Regions from separate parts of the Shewanella sp. SM32 genome, predicted to be linked through region 2. Evidence: predicted binding sites of a transcription regulator. Region 2 holds the regulator's gene; each other region holds the start of a gene.
The links. The regulator sigma-54, encoded in region 2, starts transcription at its own class of promoters, with help from an activator protein. The targets are predictions, from matches to a motif close to GTTGGCACGNNNNTNGNNT.

Region 1: a site for sigma-54 is predicted at 2,919-2,937, ahead of flgF (flagellar basal-body rod protein FlgF). Genes of this name have one in related genera too.
Region 3: a site for sigma-54 is predicted at 2,192-2,210, ahead of L5M10_RS02080 (DUF3192 domain-containing protein). Genes of this name have one in related genera too.

Annotation. Positions count from the first base shown of each region.
Region 1 is NZ_JAKKRO010000089.1:2,568-7,415, reverse strand. It holds gene L5M10_RS22045 (flagellar basal body P-ring protein FlgI) at 1-642, opposite strand, end outside; gene flgH (flagellar basal body L-ring protein FlgH) at 654-1,328, opposite strand; gene flgG (flagellar basal-body rod protein FlgG) at 1,340-2,128, opposite strand; gene flgF (flagellar basal-body rod protein FlgF) at 2,139-2,882, opposite strand; gene flgE (flagellar hook protein FlgE) at 3,056-4,417, opposite strand; gene flgD (flagellar hook assembly protein FlgD) at 4,500-4,848, opposite strand, start outside.
Region 2 is NZ_JAKKRO010000024.1:49,217-54,064, reverse strand. It holds gene L5M10_RS11785 (HPr family phosphocarrier protein) at 1-154, opposite strand, end outside; gene rapZ (RNase adapter RapZ) at 141-995, opposite strand; gene ptsN (PTS IIA-like nitrogen regulatory protein PtsN) at 992-1,435, opposite strand; gene hpf (ribosome hibernation promoting factor) at 1,438-1,725, opposite strand; gene L5M10_RS11765 (RNA polymerase factor sigma-54) at 1,754-3,232, opposite strand; gene lptB (LPS export ABC transporter ATP-binding protein) at 3,340-4,071, opposite strand; gene lptA (lipopolysaccharide transport periplasmic protein LptA) at 4,068-4,622, opposite strand; gene lptC (LPS export ABC transporter periplasmic protein LptC) at 4,609-4,848, opposite strand, start outside.
Region 3 is NZ_JAKKRO010000003.1:91,300-96,147, forward strand. It holds gene L5M10_RS02065 (DUF962 domain-containing protein) at 396-701, opposite strand; gene L5M10_RS02070 (GNAT family N-acetyltransferase) at 694-1,332, opposite strand; gene L5M10_RS02075 (DUF2789 domain-containing protein) at 1,482-1,715, shown strand; gene L5M10_RS02080 (DUF3192 domain-containing protein) at 1,727-2,134, opposite strand; gene L5M10_RS02085 (hypothetical protein) at 2,299-2,682, shown strand; gene L5M10_RS02090 (Zn-ribbon-containing protein) at 2,682-3,455, shown strand; gene syd (SecY-interacting protein) at 3,551-4,201, opposite strand; gene queF (NADPH-dependent 7-cyano-7-deazaguanine reductase QueF) at 4,261-4,848, shown strand, end outside.

The sequences.
Region 1 (4,848 bases), on a different contig from region 2:
AGGACGCGCCATATCTGGACCTAATAGATCATTGATCGCATCGGCCATGCGCTGCGCAGTAGAGAAATCCGAACGACGTAGGTTAAACGTCAAATAATCGCCAGTTGAAAATGGGGTTGCAACACTACGCTCAACAATCGCGCCATTCGGTATACGACCTACAGTTGGCGTATTTTGAATCACCTTTGAACCATCTAAACCATCGGCACTAAAACCACTCACCACTAAACTACCTTGGGCTATGGCATACACATTACCATCTACCCCTTTCAAAAAGGTCTGTAATAAGGTGCCACCGCGTAAGCTTTTGGCTTCACCTAAGCTAGATACCGTTACGTCAAGATCTTGACCAGGTTTGATAAAGGCGGGCATATCCGCGTGTACGGCTACCACTGCAACGTTTTTAATTTTCGGTTTGACGTTGTCAGGAAGATTAATCCCAAAGTTTTTGAGCATAGTCATAAAGGTCTGCTCGGTATAACTGGTTTTTTCCCCCGTTCCCGGCAAACCGACCACTAAGCCATAACCAATCAACTGGTTACTACGCACACCTTGCACATTGGCAATATCTTTAATTCGTTCAGCCTGACTAGGTAGAGAAAACACTAGCATGGCAACGGCTAACACCAGTTTATATTTCATGATACGACTCCTTAGAAGGGCCACCAGTCGCTCATAAAGAACTGGCTTAACCAGCCCACTTTTTGAGCATCTGCGAAAGTGCCTGTGCCACTGTATTGGATACGGGCATTAGCCATTCGCGTTGAATCGACAGTGTTATCGGGTTTAATGTCCTGCGAGCGAACGAGACCAGTGACACGAATAAACTCATCACCATTATTAATTGAAATCCATTTTTCACCACGGATCACTAAACTGCCGTTGTTCAGCACTTGCATCACGTTTGCCGAGATGCTGCCATCTAGACTATTGCTCTGATCAGCATCCGATTCACGCTTAGTGTTCATGCTATCTTTGTAACGCAAATCAATTGGCACTCCGCCAATGGACACATTACTACCACCAGCAAAGATGGGATCTAAGCTCATGTCTGAACCTTTTTTAATCTGATTGCCTGCACTCTTCTTCGCCTGAGTCGATTCCTTCAATACGATAGTGATAATGTCACCGACTTTGTGGGCGCGTATATCCGAATACAAGCTAGATGCTTGGCTGTCTTGATAAATAGAGCCAGTTGCGGCAATTTTTGTCGGCGGCGCCTCTGGATATACCGGTGCGTAAAAGGGATCATCCGCAAGGGGTTTCTTTTGCGTCGAGCTACAAGCTGCAAGCAATAACGCGACGGCCAACACAAGATATCTAGCCATGATGTTTGCCTCTATAAATTCTGAGTCACATAAGACAGCATCTGATCTACCGCTGAAATCACTTTAGAGTTCATCTCGTAAATGCGCTGACTTTCGATAAGGTTCACCAGTTCCTCGGTCACGTTAACGTTAGAGGTTTCTAAGGCGCCTTGACGAATCGCTCCCATGCCATCTAACGAAGCGGTACCTTGAATGGGCGTACCACTGGCACCAGTTTCCGTATATAAGTTTTGTCCCATAGGATCTAAACCCGATGGATTAATAAAATCCGTCATAGTCAACTGACCCACGACTTGGTTCTCTGCGGTACCCGGCGTTTTTACTGAAACTTCACCCTCTGCTGAAACGGTAATACTGGTCGCATTATCAGGAATAGTGATCGCGGGTTGTAGCAAATAGCCAGAACCTGGCGTCACAATCTGACCCGTATCATCTAAGGTAAACTGACCATTTCGAGTATAAGCAGTGGTTCCATCAGGAAGCTGTATTTCAAAAAATCCAGGACCTTCAATCATGAGATCCAGTGAGTTATCCGTCGTCAGCATGTTACCCTGAGTAAACATTTTTTGAGTAGCGACGACTTTCGTACCCGCACCTATGTTTAATCCGTTGGGTAGCTTAGTGTTAGATGCACTAACACCACCTGCTTGGTTAACTGTTTGATAGAGTAAATCTTCAAATACTGCGCGGCTTTTTTTGTAGCCCACAGTGCTAGCGTTCGCTACGTTGTTTGAAATCACTGAAATATCAGTTTGCTGTGCGTCTAAGCCAGTTTTACTAATCCATAACGCCGGATGCATAATCTATCTCCTAACTAATACGCATTAATGAGGATGAAGCGCGATCATTCTCTTCCGCGGTTTTCATCATCTTGACTTGCAATTCAAACTGGCGCTGAAGATCAATCAAAGACACCATTTCATCAACAGGGTTAACGTTACTGCCCTCTACGGCACCACTTTCAACTGCGACGAAAGGGTCAGCTGGTGCTGGTTCGCCTGACATTTGTCGAAATAATCCATCTTCACCACGCATCATCTGCGCATTGCCGGGATTAACTAACTTCAATCTAGCCACTTCTTCTATCACTTCAGCAGTCGCCCCCTGAGGGCGAACAGACACTATGCCATCCTGTGAAATTGACACTTTATCAATAGGTAATGGCAGCACTATCGGGCCAGCGTCCCCCATCACGGGATTGCCTCTGTCGTTATACAACATGCCCGTCGCATCGAAACTGAGACTACCTGAACGGGTATAAGCTTCACTGCCATCTTTCGCCTGAACGGCAAACCAGCCATCGCCTTTAATGGCAACATCGAGATCCCGTCCAGTGGTTTTTATCGGACCAGAGCGAAAATTAGCTGACGGAGATTCTGTCATCGCAAACACCCTTGAAGGCAACCCTTCACCGAAGGCTTGCATCGATCTGGCCTGCGCCATATCTGATTTAAAACCATCGGTATTAGCATTGGCTAAGTTGTTCGCACGGAGTGCCAGCTCATTCATATTTTGCTTAGCGCCACTCATGGCGACATAAAGGAATTTGTCCACAGACTGCTCCGTCAAATTTTCTACATGACAATAGCCAAGCAAGCATCATGCCAACAAATAATAACGTTTAATTTACTGATAGAATTGAAAAATATGAAAATGAAGTGATTTGACGGCAGGATAAAGGCTAAGTGTTGCCACTGGCGGCAACACTTAGTTAAACAAAGTAATGATTAGCGGATTTGTAATACGGTTTGTTGCAGCGTGTTATTCACTTCAAGGGTACGAGAGTTCGCTTGGAAGTTACGCTGTGCCGAAATTAAATCGACCAGTTCAGTCGTCAAATCAATGTTCGATTGCTCTAGCGCCGATGAACTGATGCTACCAAAAGTTCCACTATTTGCCTCACCCGCTAACGCTGGACCTGAAGCTAAACTGGCTTTCCACGACGTATTACCCACTTGCGTTAAACCTTGTTCGTTAGCAAAACGAACTAAAGCAACCCGTGCTAAAGGCACGGTTGAACCATTAGAATAACTCGCGGTCACTAAACCATCTTCGCCGATTTCAACGTTAGTTAAGCGACCTACAGTCGTACCATCTTGCGTCAACTCAGTTGCACCAAAAGGAGCAGCATATTGCGTTGGGGCATTAAACTTCACAGTCAACTCTTGAGTACCATCGGCACCTGGCCCTAAAACACCCGCACCACTGACGCCCAAAGCCTCAGTCTTGACTATAGCAGGATCACTACCAGTGTAGACACCAACAGAATTGAACTTGAGTACAGAGCCTTTCCAACCACCAGCAGTTTGAGCTGTGCCCGTTGCATCAGGTGTACCATCGCCGGTGGTATCTGTTTGATAAGTACCAGCAGGACCGGCTAGATCGACTTGCTTTCCATCAACAGCATAGTAAGCCACCCAATTGTTCTCACCATTGTACGAACCGTCTTTGGGCTTAACAAAATAAGTGGTCATAATATGTGGCTCACCGAGTGAGTCATAAATTGTCATTGATGTAACGTTATTGTAGGTTTTTGCATCTAGAGGATCGAATGCCGCCGGGTCGAGTGCACTTTCCTTAGCATTTAAGTTCATTTGTAAAGTAACATTCTCAGTCTTTACAGGGCTACCCGCAGTGTCTGGTATTTGTACCGGCTTAGCCGTCGTTAAACTCACTGATGTTGAGTTCCCATCTTTATCCACTGGGAAAGTTTGCAAATAATTACCAGCAGAATCAACCATGTAATTATTTTTATCGACCTTAAATGCTCCTGCACGGGTAAACGAGTGGTCTAATGTACCCAGTTCAGAGGCAGTAACGAAAAAGCCACCACCTTTAATCGCCATATCAAGGGAGTTATTCGTCAACTGTAAACTACCTTGATGGAATTGCTGTGCCACTTGACTCGTAGCAACACCACCACCGACAGCAGTTTTAGCATTTGAAAAAATAGAATTAGCGTAAACATCCGCAAATTCAGCACGGGATTCTTTAAAGCCAATGGTGTTCGCATTAGCAATGTTATTCGCCGTAGTGTTTAAATCTTTCTGCGCAGCAGAAATGCCACTCAATGCAATGTTAAACGACATAATTCACCTCTACACTTGACTCAATTCATTTATGAGCGACTTGCGCCCAATTCGGATGCTGCAAAAATTCTTTTATGCAAACTTAGGTTTCAGACACAGCTAACACATCGGTTAACTTGATGCCCATACCGCCTCTCAAGTTAAGAATCGCGCCAGTACTGGCCGTACCGAGAGAAACGCTGGTCACATGAGCATAGGTCGAGACTGGCAATTCTTGGGATTTTCCATCCACTAAACCACTCGCCTTGATCGTATAGTTACCTGCGGTTACAGGGTTTCCATCTTTATCGAGGCCATCCCAGTTAACATCGACATTGCCCCCCTTACTGCCATCAACTTTAAAGGTGGTCACAACTTGGCCTTTCTCATCCTCAACACGTACAGTAACTTCAGGAATTTTAGCTGGCGTGCTAATCACACCTTTTATTGTT
Region 2 (4,848 bases):
AGCCAAGTACACTGGCGGCCGATGCTTGTTTATCGCCTTGGATTAAGGTGATGGTCGCATCAAACTCGGAAGCCAGTACCACCAACTTAGTGGCGGCACGGGCATGTAAACCGAGCTTATTACAGATGGTTATCTGACGTTCAAGTTTTGGCATTATTGAGCTCTCGATGACGGGTATAAACTTTATGTTTACCGTTACTAAAGCGTTTGGCCAATTGCTCTGCGACGTAAACCGATCTGTGCTGTCCACCTGTGCAGCCAATGGCTACCGTTAAATAACTGCGATTGTTACGCTCGAGGTGCGGCAGCCAAGTCTCCAGTAAATTTTCGATTTGCCAGATGAACTTATTAACCAGTGGTTGACGATTTAAGAACTCAGCTACGGGTTCATCTAAGCCAGTCAATGGCCGCAGCGCCAACTCCCAGTGGGGATTGGGCAGGAAGCGCACATCGAACATAAAGTCGGCTTCGGTGGGCATTCCGTGCTTAAAGCCAAAGGACTCGAAGTTGATCACGAGTTCTTTATCGACACTACCAAGGAGAATTTGTCTGACTTGGTCGCTTAAATCATAGATATTCAAATTCGACGTATCTATGTAGTGATCGACCAGTTTTGACATAGGCTCGAGCAGTTTCCCCTCCAGCTTTATCGCTTCTTGCAAAGAGACTCGGCTCTTCGACAAAGGATGCAAACGGCGGGTTTCGCTGTAACGCTTGAGCAGAATTTTATCGCTGGAGTTAAGGAAGAAGCTCGTTAACTCAGTATCTGGAGGTAGGCTAGCGAGTTGTTTTACTAAGACCTTATCCTGCTCAGGCATGTTACGCACGTCGACACTGATGGCGACGAGATCGTTTCTGCCTTTGAGTTGCTCAAGCAAACTGCCAATCAATGGCAAGGGAAGGTTATCGACACAATAATAGCCGAGATCTTCGAGTACCCTAAGGGCGACAGATTTGCCTGAGCCTGAGCGGCCCGACACTATGACCAGTTTCATCCAGTGATTACCTGATAGAGTTCCGTTTCATCATGCGTCTTGCGTAATTGCTTTAATATTTGCTTGTCGCTCAGCTTTTCGGCCATGCAAGACAAGGTACTTAAGTGCTGCTGACATTGGTCTGCAGGCACCAGTAGTGCAAATAAAATATCAACAGGTTGCTTATCGATAGCATCAAATGCTATCGGCTCTTCACACTTAATTAGTATGGCAATGGGCTGATCTATATCGGCTAGTCGACCATGTGGAATGGCGATGCCGTTACCTATACCTGTGCTCCCCATCTTTTCGCGCGCCACTAGGCTTTCGAATATCTCTTGAGATGAGAGGGTCGGGTACTGGGCAGCGACTAAGTCGCTGATGAGTTCCAGTACCTTTTTCTTGCTGCCCGGAGTGGCGCAGGTAGTGCACTCCGGCCGCAGTATGGTACAAAGTTCCATTATTAGTGTTTTGTTAACTTCTCTTTGTGTTTAATAACCTGACGGTCAAGCTTGTCAATCAGGGCGTCTATAGCGGCATACATGTCAGCATGCTCTGAAGTAGCAAAAACTTCACCACCTATGAGGTTTATTCTCGCTTCGGCAATCTGTTGCATTTTCTCAACATTGAGCACAACGTGCACATTATTGATCTGTTCGAAATGGCGTTCAAGTTTTGAAAACTTTTCTTCTACATATGCACGTAACGATTCGGTAATTTCGACATGGTGTCCACTTAGGTTTATTTGCATAGAAACGTCCTCCGATATCCACTGTAGGTTATAAACTTTTACGCTGATTAGAAGGTGGAATAAGCATAGCCTCTCGGTACTTCGCAATGGTTCTGCGGGCTACGTTGATCCCTTGTTCTGCCAGAAGTTGTGCCATCTTACTATCGCTTAATGGTTTTTTCTGGTTTTCCGCTGCCACCAGTTTCTTTATAAAGGCTCTGATTGCTGTGGATGAGCACTCACCACCATCGTCAGTACCGACGTGGCTAGAGAAGAAGTATTTTAGTTCAAAAAGTCCCTTAGGGGTATGCATGTATTTTTGAGTTGTGACCCGTGAGATGGTGGACTCATGCATTTCTACCGCTTCGGCAATATCGTTAAGCACCATAGGCTTCATGGCTTCTTCACCATACTCAAAGAAACCTTGCTGATATTGCACTATGCAATTAGCAACTTTAAGCAAAGTATCGTTACGGCTTTCTAAGCTCTTAATAAACCATTTAGCCTCTTGCAGATGGCCGCGAATAAATTGGCTATCGGCTTGGTTTTTGGTACTGCGTGCCATAGAAGCATAATGTTGATTTACATTGATTTTTGGCATGCAGTCAGGATTAAGCTCAACGACCCAGCGGCCATTTTTCTTCGACACAGACACATCTGGGATAACGTATTCGTCATTATTGGGCGTGATCAACAAACCTGGGCGAGGATTGAGGGTTTGGATAAGTGCTATACCATCCCTTAATTCATCTTCTTTTAATTTAGTCTTACGCATCAATAACCTAAAATCACGGGCGGCGATCAGATCTAAATGATCTTTGATCAGCATACGGGCGTTTTCTAGGTTGGGAGTATCAGCGGCGAAATGCGACAGTTGGATCAGCAGGCATTCACTTAAATCGCGGGCGGCAACGCCTATGGGATCAAAATGCTGAATACGCTTGAGTACGGCTTCGACTTCGTCAAGCTCAACTTCAGGATTGCCCATGGCTTCGAGAATTTCTTCAGTGCTTTGGGTGAGATAGCCCTGATCGTCGATGGCATCAATAATGGCGGTGGCAATGGCTAAATCGGTTTCAGAAAACGGCGTGAGGTTTTTTTGCCATTCTAAGTGTTCGTACAAACCTTCACTGGTCTCGCCTTGGAAGGGCATATCGTCTTCACGACTGCCGCCGGGGCCTGAGTTTGGGGAGGCGGTAAACACTTCATCCCATGTGGTGTCCATGGGGAGCTCATCGGGCATGGATTCTTTGGTTAGCGACTCTGCCGTATCTATGGTGGAGCTGTCTTTTTCTGGTGGCAGAGTGCTAGATTCACTGAAATCCGTATCGGATAGCGTTTGGTTTACAGGGGTTTTAGTGGCGTCGAATTGATCCTCTTCCAGCTCGAGAAGGGGATTAGAATCTAATGCTTGCTGGATCTCTTGCTGCAGTTCTAATGACGACAGTTGCAACAGACGTATAGCCTGTTGTAGTTGTGGCGTCATGGTTAACTGTTGACCCAGTTTGAGCTGGAGTGACGCTTTCATGTTACCGCTGATCCCTACGTTATTATTGTTGGATGAGGTCGCTTATTATCATTTTGAGTGAAGCCCAATGGCGGTATAAATTGCCTCCATTGGCTTCGCTCGATTAACTATAGCCTGAATTGTTCACCTAAGTACACAGCCCTAACTTGCTGATTGTCTAAGATCTCTGCTGGAGTTCCTTCGGCAATCAGGTTTCCGTGACTCACAATATAAGCATGTTCACATACATCTAATGTCTCGCGGACATTATGGTCTGTGATCAGTACGCCAAGGCCGCGACTTTTGAGTTGTTCGATAATCTTCTTGATGTCGATAACCGAAATAGGATCGACGCCGGCAAACGGTTCATCGAGCAAAATGAACTTAGGATTAGCGGCTAAAGCCCGCGCAATTTCGACGCGACGACGTTCGCCACCCGACAATGACATGCCTTGGCTGTCACGGATGTGGGTGATATGAAACTCTTCGAGCAGATGTTCTAGTTCTTCTTCTCGTTCTTCGTTTTTAAGTTCTTTACGAGTTTGCAGTACGGCCATGATGTTGTCATGAACAGTTAGCTTACGAAAGATACTGGCTTCCTGCGGTAAGTAACCTATGCCTTTGCGGGCACGCAGATGCATAGGATCTGCGGTTAAATCATCATCGTCGATAAAGATATGCCCCTTATCGCTCTTCACTAGCCCGACAACCATGTAAAAGGTCGTGGTTTTACCGGCACCGTTTGGACCGAGTAGGCCAACGACTTGACCGGTTTTTACCGTCAGACTGACGTCTTTAACCACTTGGCGACTCTTGTAACTTTTTGCCAGATTTTGTGCTCTTAAGGTGATTTGGGTCATTTAGAGTCCTGCTTTTTTACAGGTTTATCCGCTGGAGCATCTGATTTAGCATCATCTTGATAGTTTTCTGGCTGAATAATAGTGATCACGCGATCGTCACCACTGCCAGTACTCTCGGCCATCAATTTCTGTTGAATCATGTTATAGCGGATTAAATTGCCTGTAACTTGGCTACCCGCTTGATCTAATGACGCCATACCTTTCAGAGTTAAGGTGCGGCTTGCCATATCGTAACGAATTTCTTTCGCGCTCGCCGATGCAGGACGGCCATCGTCTAATATCTGGCTATACGTAGCAGGGTTGCCTGTGGCGACTAAAGTTTTGCTATTTTCACCTTCAGCGGAAAATGCACGCAGTTCATTTGCTTGGATTTTTATTGAGCCTTGGGTAACTTCCACCGGACCAAAGAAGATGATCTGGTTGTTTTTGATATCCGCAGTTTGGCTCACAGCTTTAATTTTGACTTCTTGCTTTAAGTCGCCCACTTTCGCGAAAGCACTCATGCTCATAATTAGCATTAGGCTGGCAAGTAATACGTTATTTTGCTTCATATGTTCCTACTACCTGACTGGTCAATTGCACTTCTTGCGCGTTGAGGTCGGCATAAAGGCCTTGGCCTTGAATATTAAAATCTTTCCCTGTGACGTAAATGGTACGGTCAGAGGTCATTATCATAGTGTTGAGATCGAGTTCCAGATAACTGGTGGACAAGGTCTGAATCGGTTCTTCTGGGCTAATGGCATCGATAATAACATTATTTTCTAATACAACCTTGCC
Region 3 (4,848 bases), on a different contig from region 2:
GATACAAATCACTGTCCCTAATCATCCTTGAAAAGCAATCTTGCTTTTCCTTAGCCTATCCGAGGCGAATGACAGTTTTCCTACCGTCAGCGATTTCAACCTTGAAATCTTAATTCGTTGCTTCTTGCGTCCCTTTGGCCTGTTTCGCTTTCCTTGCTATCCATTTGCTTTGGCCATGAGTGAATTCTACGTTAACCCTAACGTTTTTGTTCGGCTCAAAGAACGGACTACAAAATTAATTACGGACCAACCAAAGAAAAATAAATACAACCCAATGATTCTATTTAAAATTAAATACTGCAGGACAAAAAACAATCAAAAAGAAAACATTATGTCCTACAACGTTTGTAAGCGATCTCTCACACGGGCATGGGCATCTCACTCGGGCAATTTTTTTAACGTTTAAAAAAGCGGCGGATCATCTGAGCAAACATCACCCAATCTGCCATCAAACTGTAAAAGGGATACTGAAATGTCGCGGGTCGATTCTTCTCAAATACGAAGTGTCCCACCCACGCAAAACCGTAGCCAACAATAGGAATAAACCAACATAGCCACCAGGCTTGTGAAACCAAGGCAATGCCAATCAGCAGCAGAACTAAACAACTGCCAACAAAGTGTAATTGCCGACAAGTCGGGTGCTGGTGTTGGGATAAATAGAAAGGATAAAAATCGGCGAAACGTTTATAAGAGTTAGTCATCTTGTTGAACCGAATAGAATAAAAGCTGGCCATGGACACTGCCAATACTCAGCTCGCCTATGGATACAAAGTCATGCTGAGTAAACAGTTGCAAGTGGTTCTCCTGAGCGATAAACACACCAATGCCATCCAAATCAGGCTGCTCATCACACCAACTCACCACAGCTTGCACTAACTTATGTCCAAGTCCTTTGTGCTGTTCATTTGGTGCAAGAGCAATAAACTGCAAAATACCGCAGTGCTTACTGGGTAAAAGTTCAATAATACTGGACTCTTTGTTCATTAGTGCTTGAGTCGATTGCCAACCTGTACCTAACAACATCTTTAAGCGCCAATGCCAATAACGCCCTTCCCCTAAAGGCACTTCTTGAGTAACTACACAGGCTAACCCAAAGAGTCTTTCATGGTCGAATAAACCAATGAGGGCTTGTTTTTGTTGCCATAACGTATTGAGTTCTTCCCTAATTGCGGCGCGCAATTTTTGCTCATAAGCGGCTTTGTCTGAGGTAAAGAGTGAATCGACAAAAAAAGGATCATCATGGTAAGCGTTATAGAGAATAGAAGCGGCAATGCGTAAGTCTTCCGCTGTCAAATAGACTGCACGGCAGTCCTCCAGAATTTCATTGTCCATCGTTAGCATTCCTTGACTTAGCTCACACTTTTTATGCGTAACTGTTAATCTACCAAGGAAACTAAAAAGTGCAAATTTTAATCATAGATTGCATTTTTCAATCAGGCGCTTACTCTAAACGAAGGCACTATACTGAAAAGGAAATAATGATGGATACAACTCCAGTAGACTTAAGCCACTTGTTTGAGCAACTCGGTTTAGACAGTAGCGAAGAGGCCATAGCGCAGTTTATTGCAACCCATGATATCGACCATCACATCCATTTAAGCCAAGCGCCCTTTTGGACCCCTGCCCAAAAGAGCTTTATCATTGAAGGTTTAGAAGCCGATGCCCTCTGGACTGAGCCCATTGAGCAATTAGACACTCAGCTACGTAAACGATAAGACTCGTTGGTTCAGATTTTACCGTAAGCCGTTTCACCCCAACCCACTAAGGCATTGTTGCTCAGCACGATAGGCGTGCATTCATCCTTAGTGGTTTTTCCATCGCCATTATTACGCTGGGTACGATAAAACAACACTAAGACTTCTTTATTGGCTTCACCTTGTTGAGCACTTTGTTGAATATAGGCTTCACTAAAATCAGCGGTGCCCATTAAGATCATCACTTGGTCTTTAGGCATGCCTAAGCTCAGTTTGGTTAAGTTAGTGCGATTTTTATCCTGCACTTTCTCCCAAGATTCGCTGCTATCCCAGCCCGATTCTCCATCACCGACATTGACCACGCAGCCGCTAAGACCTAAGCTTGCGAGCCCTAAAAAAGTGATGGCGATAAGTTTGTTATTCAATTTATGGTTCATCATGTGACATCCTGTGTAATTATTATTGAAGCTTAAAAAATGGTATTTCGGCTGGACAATAAGCAAAATAAATGCCACAAGACAACACATTGTTTTTAAATGAAAAAAATAATTATTATTTTAAAATTGGTTTAAACAATTCAACAAATTAAGGAATTTTGCTAATTATGAGTCCCCTTGACCAAGTATTAGCGGCCGCACGTTCGCTCGAAGCCTGCGGTAAAGTACCGAGCCTTGCCTTAATTAAAACCCGTTTAGGTAGTAGCCTACCTTTACCTATATTGATCCAAGGCTTACAGCAATTTAAATCTATGCCTAAGGCGGATCGCGAGCGTTTAGCTGAGTTGCAAACTATCAGCCCTACAATTGACACTCCCGCAACTAACGATACCTTAACCCTTGCAGTGCTCGCCGAGCGCCTGCAGATACAACAGGCGTATTTTGAACGTCATGCTGAGCAGCAAAAAACAGAAATAATGCAATTAAAAAACGAACTGCTTGAACTTAAACAACGCATCAACTTATTAGAAATCCAAGGAAAAACAGCTTAATGTTTGTTACTGAACTGCGCTTCGAATGCTTCGCCGACACCACGATATCTGCCGCCGAGAAGGCCATTAATCAGCTCCTTGAAGCCTATCGAGCTAATGGCCAAATCTTAGGACGAGAATTTGCGGTCGCCTTTAATGACGGTGAGTTTAGAGTGCGTTTATTGATGCCAGAGAAAAGCAGTTTAGCGCACAAATATCACAGCCCTTGGGTCAAAAAAGCCTTAGTAGAATTAACCGACGCTAAACTACTCGCGCCGCGGGAAAAGTTTATTGGTCAGGATATCAATTCTGAAGTAAGTAATACCGAAACACCCAGCTGGCAACTGCTATACACCAGTTTTGTGCATATGTGCTCGCCCCTACGCAGCGGCGACAATTTATTGCCCATTCCCCTGTACCGTATACCCGCAACCTTTAATGGCGATCATAAACGTATTATCCGTTGGCAGAGCGAATGGCAAGCCTGCGACGAGCTGCAAATGGCAGCGGCCACTAAGGCAGAATTTGCCGCGCTAGAGGAATTATCGAGTCCTGACAGTGATTTATTTCGCAGAGGTTGGGATTTGCGCGGTCGTATCGAATATCTCACTCAGATCCCGACCTATTACTACTTATATCGCGTTGGCGGCCAAGATTTAGCCACAGAAAAAACGCGACCTTGCCCACGTTGTGGCAGTCATGATTGGAAACTCGATGAACCTTTATTGGATATGTTCCATTTTCGCTGCGAGCCTTGCCGCATAGTGTCGAATCTGTCTTGGGATCATCAATAACATCTGTTTATCCCCTTGCAAAACTCAACCTAAGATAAGCCACGCTTAGGTTGAGTTAATACTTAGGTTGAGAATAAAAATGTCGATCACAGAAGTTAACGTTTACCGAAAAGGTTTTGCCACATACGTTTAAAACTGGCGAAAATACCAGGATGTTCTAATGCGGGCATAGGTAGTTCTTCATGTTTAACGGGTGGTGCTATCCGTGGCGATAATGCTTCGATAAACGCAGTCAAACTCGAGGACAATTGCTCAGATTGCACTTCACCAGGGATTTCAATCCATACGCTACCATCACTGTTATTGATGGTGAGCATTTTATCTCCCTCATCTAACAGACCGATAAACCAAGTCGGTGACTGCTTCAGTTTTTTCTTCATCATCAGATGACCAATCAAGTTTTGTTGCAGGCAGTTAAAATCGTCATCATTCCAGACTTGCAGTAACTCCCCAGTGCCCCACTTAGAGTCAAATAATACTGGGGCGGAGAAATAATGACCGTAAAAATCATTGATCTCTGGCCATAAAGTTAACTCCAGTGCATGCTCTACATTGGCGAAACTGCCTTCAACTTTGCGTTTCACTGGCTGCCAAGAAACGGCCTGTTCAAGATCCGGTTGAAATTCGCCTTGAATACACACAGAAGGCTCACCCTGTGGGTAATAACGCGGTAGTTCACCTAAACTCGTTAAGTAAGCTTGATGATAGTTTTGCAAAAATTTATCGAGTGCGGGCAGACAAGACACTTAAGCACAATCCAATTTCAGGTATAATGTGCGCCTATTTTGACATGGAAACAGTATTGATGACACAGAATCACGATCCCTATAGTGATGCGCAAGCGCTTGTTGGCCTGACTTTAGGTAAAGCCACCGACTACCAAGCCGAGTATGATGCGTCGCTGCTGCAAGGGGTTCCACGCTCACTAAACCGTAATGCTATTGCACTCACTGGGACGTTACCGTTTCATGGTGCCGATATCTGGACGGGTTATGAGCTGTCTTGGTTAAATGCCAAAGGTAAGCCTATGGTGGCCATAGCTGAATTTCATTTAAGCTATGAAAGCCTGAATCTGATTGAGTCGAAATCGTTCAAACTGTATCTCAATAGCTTTAATCAAACCAAGTTTGATAGCCTAGATTCACTGCAAAAAACCTTAGTGCAAGACTTAAGTCAGTGTGCTCAAGGTGATGTTAGCGTTAAGATTATCGAGCCCAAAAGCTTTGGTATTCAGCGTATTATTGAGTTGCCTGGCACTTGTATTGACGATCTCGATATTGAAGTCAGCGATTATAGTTTTAATCCTGATTACTTAGTTAACAGTACAGACGATAAGCAAACGGTCGCGGAAACGCTTAATTCAAACCTGCTGAAATCCAACTGTTTGATCACT